3 regions of the Streptomyces sp. NPDC028308 genome follow, and region 1 is predicted to be linked to each of the others. Evidence: riboswitches for the same ligand, from Rfam matches in the RefSeq annotation. Region 1 holds a riboswitch; each other region holds the start of a gene.
The links. A riboswitch is a leader RNA that binds a small molecule or an ion and turns the genes downstream of it on or off. The one in region 1 is predicted to bind cyclic di-AMP.
Positions count from the first base shown of each region.

Region 2: another riboswitch for cyclic di-AMP. It lies ahead of ACZ4VA_RS28495 (M23 family metallopeptidase); the one in region 1 lies ahead of ACZ4VA_RS23510 (transglycosylase family protein).
Region 3: another riboswitch for cyclic di-AMP. It lies ahead of ACZ4VA_RS21565 (LysM peptidoglycan-binding domain-containing protein); the one in region 1 lies ahead of ACZ4VA_RS23510 (transglycosylase family protein).

Region 1 is NZ_JBVHTO010000010.1:93,462-96,497, reverse strand. Features, by position in the region: gene ACZ4VA_RS23515 (LysM peptidoglycan-binding domain-containing protein) at 251-1,231, shown strand; cyclic di-AMP (ydaO/yuaA leader) riboswitch at 1,449-1,619, shown strand; gene ACZ4VA_RS23510 (transglycosylase family protein) at 1,624-2,313, shown strand; gene eno (phosphopyruvate hydratase) at 2,679-3,036, shown strand, end outside.
Region 2 is NZ_JBVHTO010000012.1:319,095-322,130, reverse strand. Features, by position in the region: gene ACZ4VA_RS28500 (SGNH/GDSL hydrolase family protein) at 1-456, opposite strand, end outside; gene ACZ4VA_RS28495 (M23 family metallopeptidase) at 753-1,628, opposite strand; cyclic di-AMP (ydaO/yuaA leader) riboswitch at 1,631-1,750, opposite strand; gene ACZ4VA_RS28490 (heavy metal translocating P-type ATPase) at 2,169-3,036, opposite strand, start outside.
Region 3 is NZ_JBVHTO010000009.1:120,688-123,723, reverse strand. Features, by position in the region: gene ACZ4VA_RS21570 (CocE/NonD family hydrolase) at 1-557, shown strand, start outside; cyclic di-AMP (ydaO/yuaA leader) riboswitch at 1,142-1,301, shown strand; gene ACZ4VA_RS21565 (LysM peptidoglycan-binding domain-containing protein) at 1,309-2,043, shown strand; gene ACZ4VA_RS21560 (HAD family hydrolase) at 2,037-2,909, opposite strand.

The sequences.
Region 1 (3,036 bases):
GCACGCGATCCGTTTCGCGGCCGGCACCGACAGGGGCGAAGTGCCACAACCGGGACATGCGGCGGGAGTTCGCACTTCGGCGGCGCGAGCGTGGTGCCCGGTCAAACATGACACACCGTCAAAACTGTGATCTTCACGTGATCTGCGCTGCATCGACTTGTGACAAGCGTTCGAGTGCCGATACGTTCACGCATCAACGCGATGGATCTTCCGTCGCGTCTGTCACCGCTGTCTCCGAAAGGCCCACCGCATGCTCTCCGGGAACGGTCGTCACCGTCGCCCCCGCCAGGCTCCGGCAATCATCGTCGCGGCCGGCGTCACCGGATCGGCAATCGCCATCCCGTTGCTCGGCGCCACCGGCGCGAGCGCAGCCGACGGCACCACGTGGGACCGGGTCGCGGAGTGCGAGAGCGGCGGCTCCTGGAGTGCCGACAACGGCAACGGGTTCTACGGCGGCCTCCAGATGACCCAGGAGAACTGGGACAAGTACGGCGGCCTCGACTACGCGCCGAGCCCCGACGAGGCGAGCCGCTCGCAGCAGATAGCCGTCGCCGAGAAACTGCTCGACGGACAGGGCCTGGCGGCCTGGCCCACCTGCGGCCCGCTCTCCGGCCTCAGCAAGAACTCGGGTTCCGTCGAGGTCGACACGGGGGTCGCCGACGACGCGTCCTCGTCCCCCGACGCCTCCCCGTCCGATTCGTCCGCGAAGGGTAACTCGTCCGGTTCGGGCGGTCTGTCGACCGGCGGCACGAGCGCCAAGCCTTCCCCGTCGGGGTCCGGCAAGGCGGCGAAGTCCGACGCGTCCCCGACGCCGGAGGAGAGCGAGTCGCGGGACTCCGGTACCGCGGACAAGGGCAAGGCAAAGGCTGACGACTCGGACAAGTCGGGTCGTACCGGCGGCTCCTCCACCACTCCGAGCACCCCCGCGAGCGAGGGCACCGGCACCGGCAAGCACCGCGGCGCCAGCGCCGAGCGCACCTCGGACACCGGAGTGGACGCCGGGCGTCAGAAGGACTCCGCGGGGCGCCACGCCGCGCGCGACTCGGGCGCCTCCGACGACACCTCCGAGGGCTCGTACACCGTCCGTCTCGGCGACAGTCTCACGAGCATCGCCGACTCCCTTGCGGTCAACGGCGGATGGAACGAGCTGTACACGGAGAACGAGAAGACGGTCGGCTCCGACCCGGACCTCATCCTCCCCGGTCAGAGCCTTGAGGTCGCGGGAGACTAAGCGGTCGTCAGGCGGCGAATCGGGTACAAAACAGCGGTAGTTCACGTCATGGTTCACACCGCAATGTCCGGTTTGGTGAGAGTGAGAGATGGGTCTCAGAAGCCCTGATCGTCTTTGAAATTCCGGCCGTCGCGTGTCTACGGTCGTGATCGCTCGCCACAGCGGGCCCCGACGGTCGCAACGCCGAATCCTGCCAGCGGCCGCCCGGGAACAGTCGTCGCGTCAAGCGCCGTAGGCAGGAGCGGGGGACCCAAGGTAAGTGCCGGGCCCGGGAGTTGTGAGACACCCGGGAACGGCTTGGGGTGAAGCCGTGCGCCATGTGCGCACGACCGGGCACTCACCCGCCCGAACCCGACAGCTCACCTCGCAGGCGTCGGTGAGGGGATCACTTCATGCTGCGTAACAACAAGGCCAAGCACCGTCGCCCGTCCAAGGCCACCCGTGTCGCCGCGCTCGCCGGTGTCACCGGTGTCGCCATCGCCGCCCCGCTGATGGCGGCCGGCAGCGCCTCCGCCGCCACCACCTCCGAGTGGGACGCCGTCGCCCAGTGCGAGTCCGGCGGCAACTGGTCGATCAACACCGGCAACGGTTACTACGGCGGCCTGCAGTTCTCCGCCTCCACCTGGTCCGCCTACGGCGGCTCGGCCTACGCCTCCACCGCCGACCAGGCCTCCAAGTCCCAGCAGATCGCCGTCGCCGAGAAGGTGCTGGCGGCGCAGGGCAAGGGTGCCTGGCCGACCTGCGGCGTCGGCCTGTCCGGCGCCTCCACCGGCGGCGGCGCCGCGGCCGACACCGGCTCGCAGAGCACGGCCCAGCCGCAGCAGCAGGCGCCCCAGTCCCAGGACCAGCGCGCCTCGCGTTCCTCGGAGCGGGAGACCGCCAAGAAGACCGTCGAGACCCCGACCGGCAAGAAGGTCGAGAAGGGTGACGGCGAGTACAAGGTAGTCAAGGGCGACACCCTGAGCTCCATCGCCGCGGAGAAGCACGTCAAGGGCGGCTGGCAGAAGCTGTTCAAGCTGAACAAGGACATCGTCGACGACGCCGACTTCATCTTCCCCGGTCAGCAGCTCCACCTCAGCTGACACCGGCTGACGCCGGGCGCACGGCCCGGTCACGGCCCTCCCTCATGCGGGGGCTCCGCCATGGAGACCCCGTGAGGGCCGCCCCCGTCCCCACGGGCTCCCCGCTCCGGTGCGTGTTCCCCCGTACGCACCGGAGCGGGGCTTTTTCATGCCCGCGCCGGACGCGCCGCTCCGTCGCGGATGCCTGTACGGGACAGGTTTTTGTTCCGTTCGGAAACAATTTACTCTCGGTTCTGTCCATGGGGTGGTCGACCGGCTGGCCGATCGCCCGGAGCCGGTTAGGCTCATGTCGCGGAGCCGACCGCGGCTCCGTGCAGTCAGCGGGCCAAGGGGCTCCGCGTAACCGCGTCACATCCCAGAAGGAGATGCTCGTGCCGTCCATCGACGTCGTCGTAGCCCGGGAAATCCTCGACTCGCGAGGGAACCCCACCGTCGAGGTCGAGGTCGGCCTCGACGACGGCAGCACGGGTCGTGCCGCCGTTCCGTCCGGCGCCTCCACCGGAGCCTTCGAGGCCATCGAGCTGCGCGACGGTGACCCCAACCGCTACCAGGGCAAGGGCGTCGAGAAGGCCGTCCTCGCGGTCATCGAGCAGATCGGCCCGGAGCTCGTCGGCTACGACGCCACCGAGCAGCGCCTGATCGACCAGGCGATGTTCGACCTGGACGCCACCGACAACAAGGGCTCGCTCGGCGCCAACGCCATCCTCGGCGTCTCCCTCGCCG
Region 2 (3,036 bases), on a different contig from region 1:
CACCGGGCAGCCGTAGCGGTCGGCGATGGCCCGTACGTGTCCGTTGTACGTGGCGATCTTGCCGCGCAGGTGCTTGAGCACGGGTACGCCGCGGGTGTCGAAGCCGGTGGTCACCATGACGGTGCCGACGACCGAGGTGAGGTCGGCGACGGCCCGCTCGAAGCGCTCTGCAACCTCGTCGGGGTCGGTGCCGGGCCGGATGATGTCGTTGCCGCCCGCGCAGAAGGAGACGAGGTCGGGTTCCAGCGCCTTGGCCTGCGGGAGCTGGTCCGCCACGATCTGGTCGAGCAGTTTGCCGCGTACGGCGAGGTTGGTGTAGCCGAAGTCGCCCTCGGGCCGTCGGTCCGCGAGCAGGACCGCGAACCGGTCGGCCCAGCCGACGAAGGCCCCGTCCGGACCGGGATCGCCGACGCCCTCGGTGAAGCTGTCCCCCACCGCCACGTACGACCCGATCACTGATCTGTTGTCACTCTTCGAATCGTCTGCCACATCGGCCCATGATTCACCTTTTGATGTGAGCTACGCGACCGTAGGAAGGGGTTGACGTGCGGTGAGATAAGCCACTCGTCAAGTGTTGGTCAATCCCGGAATAAGGCGGTGTTCAAGGGCGGTTGACGAGCCTCAACGCCTGCGTCCACCCACGCGGTACGCGTGCGGCGGTCACCGCCGCAAAGGAGTGTCGCCCCCCCCCGGCACGGCGGAGGCCGGACCCCGGTGATCGGGGTCCGGCCTCCGGTGTGCGGGTGCGGGCGTCAGCCGACGGAGACGCCGTGCGCGCGCAGGTACGCGAGCGGGTCCACGTCCGAGCCGTAGTCCGGCGTGGTGCGGATCTCGAAGTGCAGGTGCGGTCCGGTGACGTTGCCGGTCGCGCCGGACAGGCCGATCTGCTGACCGCCGGTCACGGTCTGCCCGGCCGAGACCGAGAGCGAGGACAGGTGGGCGTACTGGGAGTACTGGCCGTCGGTGTGCCGGATGACGACCTGGTTGCCGTACGCGCCGCCCCAGCCGGCCGAGACGACGGTGCCCGGTCCGACGGCCTTGAGGGTGGTGCCGGTCGGGGCCACGAAGTCGACGCCGGTGTGGTAACCGCTGGACCACATGCTGCCCGCGGTCTTGTAGGACGTGCCGACGGTCGCGCCCTCGACCGGCAGGGTGTAGCCGGAGCTGCTGGTGGCGGCGGCCGGGGCGGCCTGCGTCTTGGCCGTCTGGGTGGTCTTGCCGGACGGCTTGGCGGCGGTGGAGGGCTTGGCGGGGGCGGACGCGGCCTTGCCGCCGAGCGTCAGCTTCAGGCCCGGGTGGATCAGCGCGGGGTCGCCGCCGATGGCCTTGCGGTTGTCCTGGTAGAGCTTCTTCCAGCCGCCGCTGACGTCCTGGTCGTCGGCGATCTTCGCGAGGGAGTCGCCCGCCTTGACCGCGTAGGTCTTGGTCACGGCCTTCTGGGCGGCGACGGGGGCGGCGGCGACGGTCTTCGCCGTGGCGGAGGAGGCGGCGGCCGCCGGAGTGGCGGCGTGGGCGCCGGCGGCTCCCATCAGGGGCAGCGCGAGTGCGGCGCCACCGGTGCCGGCGACGGCTATCGAGCGGGTGATGCGCAGGGACTTGGGACGGCGGTGCTTACCCTTCGCGGGCATGGTGCATTCCTCTCCGGCGCCTGCGAGGTGAGCTGTCGGGTGCGGGCTGGAGATGCCCGGCCGCGTTGCGCGCGGCTTGACCCCTAGCCCGTTCCGGAGACCGGAACAGGCGTCGTACCTGTGGGTCCCCCGCTCCTGCCGTGGACGGGTGAGTGTGCGGGATCCGGGCGGCGGCAGGATTGGGCGTCCGTCCGGAGTGAGGCAGAACGTAAGCGACATGAGAGGGCCTGGACAAGCTTGTGGGGTTTCTGTGCACACCCATTTCTTGATCGATGTCCCTATTGCCGGTGACTGTCCGTCGACGAGCGATCTTCCCGGGGCCGCAATCCCCTGGCGCACCCGAGGATTTGACGGACGGCGGCCGCGACGCACCGTCACCGGTATGACCCTGCTCACGCACCAGGACGCCAGCGAGCCCTAAATCATTGCCAGTTGGACCTTAAGCACCAAACAGGACAGAACGGCCACTTGCGACGGGATGGAACAACCGTCACAAGTGGCCGCTCCGTCCCCTCCGTGACGGGGTTCGCGGCGTCCGGGTCAGTCGAGGGCCCTGAACCCGCGCAGGCGCAGGGAGTTGCCGACGACGAAGACCGAGGAGAAGGCCATGGCGGCTCCGGCGATCATCGGGTTGAGCAGGCCCGCCGCGGCGAGCGGCAGGGCGGCCACGTTGTAGGCGAAGGCCCAGAACAGGTTCGACCTGATGGTGCCCAGCGTTCTGCGGGACAGCCGGATCGCGTCGGCGGCGACGCGCAGGTCGCCGCGTACGAGGGTCAGGTCGCCGGCCTCGATGGCCGCGTCGGTTCCGGTGCCCATGGCCAGGCCCAGGTCGGCCCGGGCCAGCGCGGCGGCGTCGTTGACACCGTCGCCGACCATCGCGACGCTGCGCCCTTCGGCCTGGAGCCTCTCCACGACGGCGACCTTGTCCTCCGGCATGACCTCGGCGATCACCTCGTCGATGCCGACCTCGGCCGCGACGGACTCGGCGACGGCCCGGTTGTCGCCGGTGAGCAGGACCGGTGTGAGGCCGAGGGCCCGCAGTCGTCGTACGGCCTCGGCGCTGGTGTCCTTGACGGCGTCGGCGACTTCGAGGACCGCCCGCGCCTCGCCGTCCCAGGCGACCGCGACGGCGGTGCGACCGGCCGCCTCGGCGACGGCCCGAGCGCGCTCCAGTTGCGCCGGCAGGCTCATGGACCACTCCCGGAGGAGCCTTTCGCGGCCGACGAGGACCGCGTGACCGTCCACGACGCCCTGCACTCCCAGCCCGGCGACGTTGGCGAAGTCCTCGGGGACCGGCAGGGTGACGCCCCGCTCGGTCGCCCCGGTGACGACGGCCCGGGCGACGGGGTGTTCGGAGGCGTGCTCCAGGGCGCCCGCCAGCCGCAGCACCTCGGCCTCGCTCGTCGCG
Region 3 (3,036 bases), on a different contig from region 1:
ACCGCATCCGGCTCGCCGTCTCCTCGGCGTACTGGCCCTGGATCTGGCCGCAGCCGGATTCGGACACCGGTTTCACCCTGCACCCGGAGGGCAGCTCCCTCGAACTGCCGGTGCGCGTACGGGAGTCGGACCCCTCCATCACCTTCGGCGAACCGGAGGAGGCGGAGCCGCTGGGCGCGGTCGTCCCGGCGACCCTGGACGAGCCCCGCCCGGAGCGGCTGGTCGTGCGCGATGTCGCCGCGGGCGTCTGGCGCCTGGAGGTCGACCCGCGCCACGGCGACACCCGGGTGTACCCGGACGGCCTGGAGGTCACGGAGGACGCCCTGGAGACATACACGACCGGCGAGTGGGATCCGCTGTCCGCGCGGACCCGTTCGGACTGGTCGATCCGGCTGCACCGGCCGGACGCCGGGTGGGACGCCCACGTGGAGACGCACTCCGAAGTCAGCTGCGACGCGGGCGAGTTCATCACCTCGAACGAGGTGATCTGCACCGACGGGGACGAGGTCGTCTTCCACCGGACGTGGGAGCGGCGCATCCCGCGCACGGCGGGCTAGCCACACCCGGCGGTTCGGCCCCCGCCGTCCAGGTCAGGGACGCGACGGGGGCCGGCGCGCGCGCCCGCGCCGCGGTCCGCGCCGGGGGACCCGCCACCGCCCGCCCCGGGTCCGCGTCGCCGCCCGTCCGGGTCCGCGCCGCCATCCGTCCCGGGGCCCGCATCGCCGCCCGCCCGGGCACGCGCCACCGTCCGCCCCGGGGTCCGCGCCACGTCCGTCCCGGGGTCCGCGCCACCGCCCGTCCGAGGCGCGCGGCGCGCGGCGCCCCGGGGCGGGTGTGACCCGGCGGCGCCTCCCAGTCGCCCGTTAATGCCCGACTTGCCTGCCTTGCTTACGCTTTGACATGTCTTAGTCGCGTGAAATGGGTCACGCCCGAATCGATCTTTCGGCCACCCCGAGTCGACAAGTCTCCCTTTGCTAAAGGCAAGTTGAGTTTCACGTTCCGGTCTAATCGGACTATTTCCACCCTGTTCAGAGGTAGATCAAATGCCTTGGCACGGGAAATCGGGCCTTGTTTCGGACATGTGCTCTCGCATACGTTCACGTCGATCCGAGCGGACCCGCCTAATCCTGCCGCCGCTCGGTGACCCCACCCACCCACGCACGGCAGGAGCGGGGGACCCACGAAAGCGCCGGTCCGGCGACACCCGGAACGGCTTGGGGTCAAGTCGCACGTCATGTGCGGCCGGGCACCTCCCAGCCCGAACCCGACAGCTCACCTCGCAGGCACCGGAGAGGAAAAAAACGCGCCATGGCCGTTCGAGGCAAGCACCGTCGTCCCCGAAACACCGTCCTCACCCGCGGGTTCATCGCCGCGGGAGCGGGCGGAGCCGCACTCGTACTCCCCCTGATCGGCGCCACCGGCGCCCAGGCGGCACAGCCGGCCCAGGCCGCGCAGTCCGTGCCGGCCGCCGTCCCGCAGGTCCAGCTCGTCACCTACAAGGTGGCCTTGGGCGACACCCTGTCCAAGATCGCCCGTGAGCACGCCAAGACCGGCGACTGGAAGAAGCTGTACGACGCCAACCGCGCCGTCATCGGCAGCAACCCGTCGATGATCCGGCCGGGCCTGAAGCTGACGGTGGGCACGAAGACCGTGAAGGGGACGGCGACGACGGCCGCCGCGACGGCCAAGACCGCCGCCGCGCCCGCGACCGCGAAGACGTACACGAACGACCTGGACGGCTGGATCAAGGAAGCCCTGGACATCATGGCCCAGAAGGGCATACCGGGCAGCTACGACGGCATCCACCGCAACATCATCCGGGAGTCCTCGGGCAACCCCCAGGCGATCAACAACTGGGACTCCAACGCCGTGGCCGGCACGCCGTCCAAGGGCCTCCTCCAGGTCATCGACCCGACCTTCGCCGCCTACCACGTGGACGGCACGTCGATGGACCCGTACGACCCGGTCGCGAACATCACCGCCGCCTGCAACTACGCCGCCGACAAGTACGGCTCGATCGACAACGTCTTCGGCGCCTACTGAGCCGGGCCCGGGGCGGCGGCCCCCCGGACCGCAAGGCCCGCTGTTCCCCGGTCCCCAGGGCCGGGGAACAGCCGTTCCAGGACGACCGCGATGCCGTCGTCCTCGTTCGAGAGGGCGATCTCGTCGGCAACCGCCCTGAGTTCGGGGTGGGCGTTGGCCATGGCGACGCCGTGGGCGGCCCAGTCGAACATCGGGATGTCGTTCGGCATGTCCCCGAACGCGATCGTGTCCGACGGCGACAGGCCGAGATGACCGGCGGCGAGCGCGAGGCCCGTCGCCTTGGTCACGCCGTATGGCTGGAGTTCGACGGTGCCCGGACCCGACATGGTGACCGTCGCCAGCGAATCGACCGTCATCCGCGCCACCGACGCCAACTCGTCGTCGGACAGCGAGGGGTGGCGGAGCAGCACCTTGCTGATGGGCCGCGTCCACAGGTCGTCACGGCGCCGCACCCGCACCGCGGGCAGCGTCGGGTGCGGCATCAGATAGCCCGGCTCGATGAGGGTGAGCCCGTCCACCCCGTCCTGGTCCACGGCCGCGTAGACCTCCCCGACCTCGGCCTCGATCTTGCCGAGTGCGGTCTCGGCCAGCTCCCGGTCCAGGGTCACCGACCACAGCAGACGGCCGGTGCCGGCGTCGTACAGCTGCGCGCCCTGACCGCACACCGCGAGCCCCTCGCCGCCGAGTTGCTCCAGCAGCGGGCGCACTCTCGGCGCCGGGCGCCCCGTCACCACCAGATGCCGGCCGCCCGCCCCGGCCACCCGCGCCAGCGCGGCCCGCGTCCTCCCGGAGAGGGTGTCGTCGCCGCGCAGCAGCGTTCCGTCCAGGTCAGTGGCGATGAGTGAATATGCAGTCGGAGCGGCCATGATCCGAAGAATACGGACCCGCCGCCCCAACGGCCCGGCGTGAACCGGACGACGTCCGGTATCCCGACAGCAACGCCCTTCACCGGTACGGGGATCGACGGGGACCACAGGACACCGGTACGGCCTG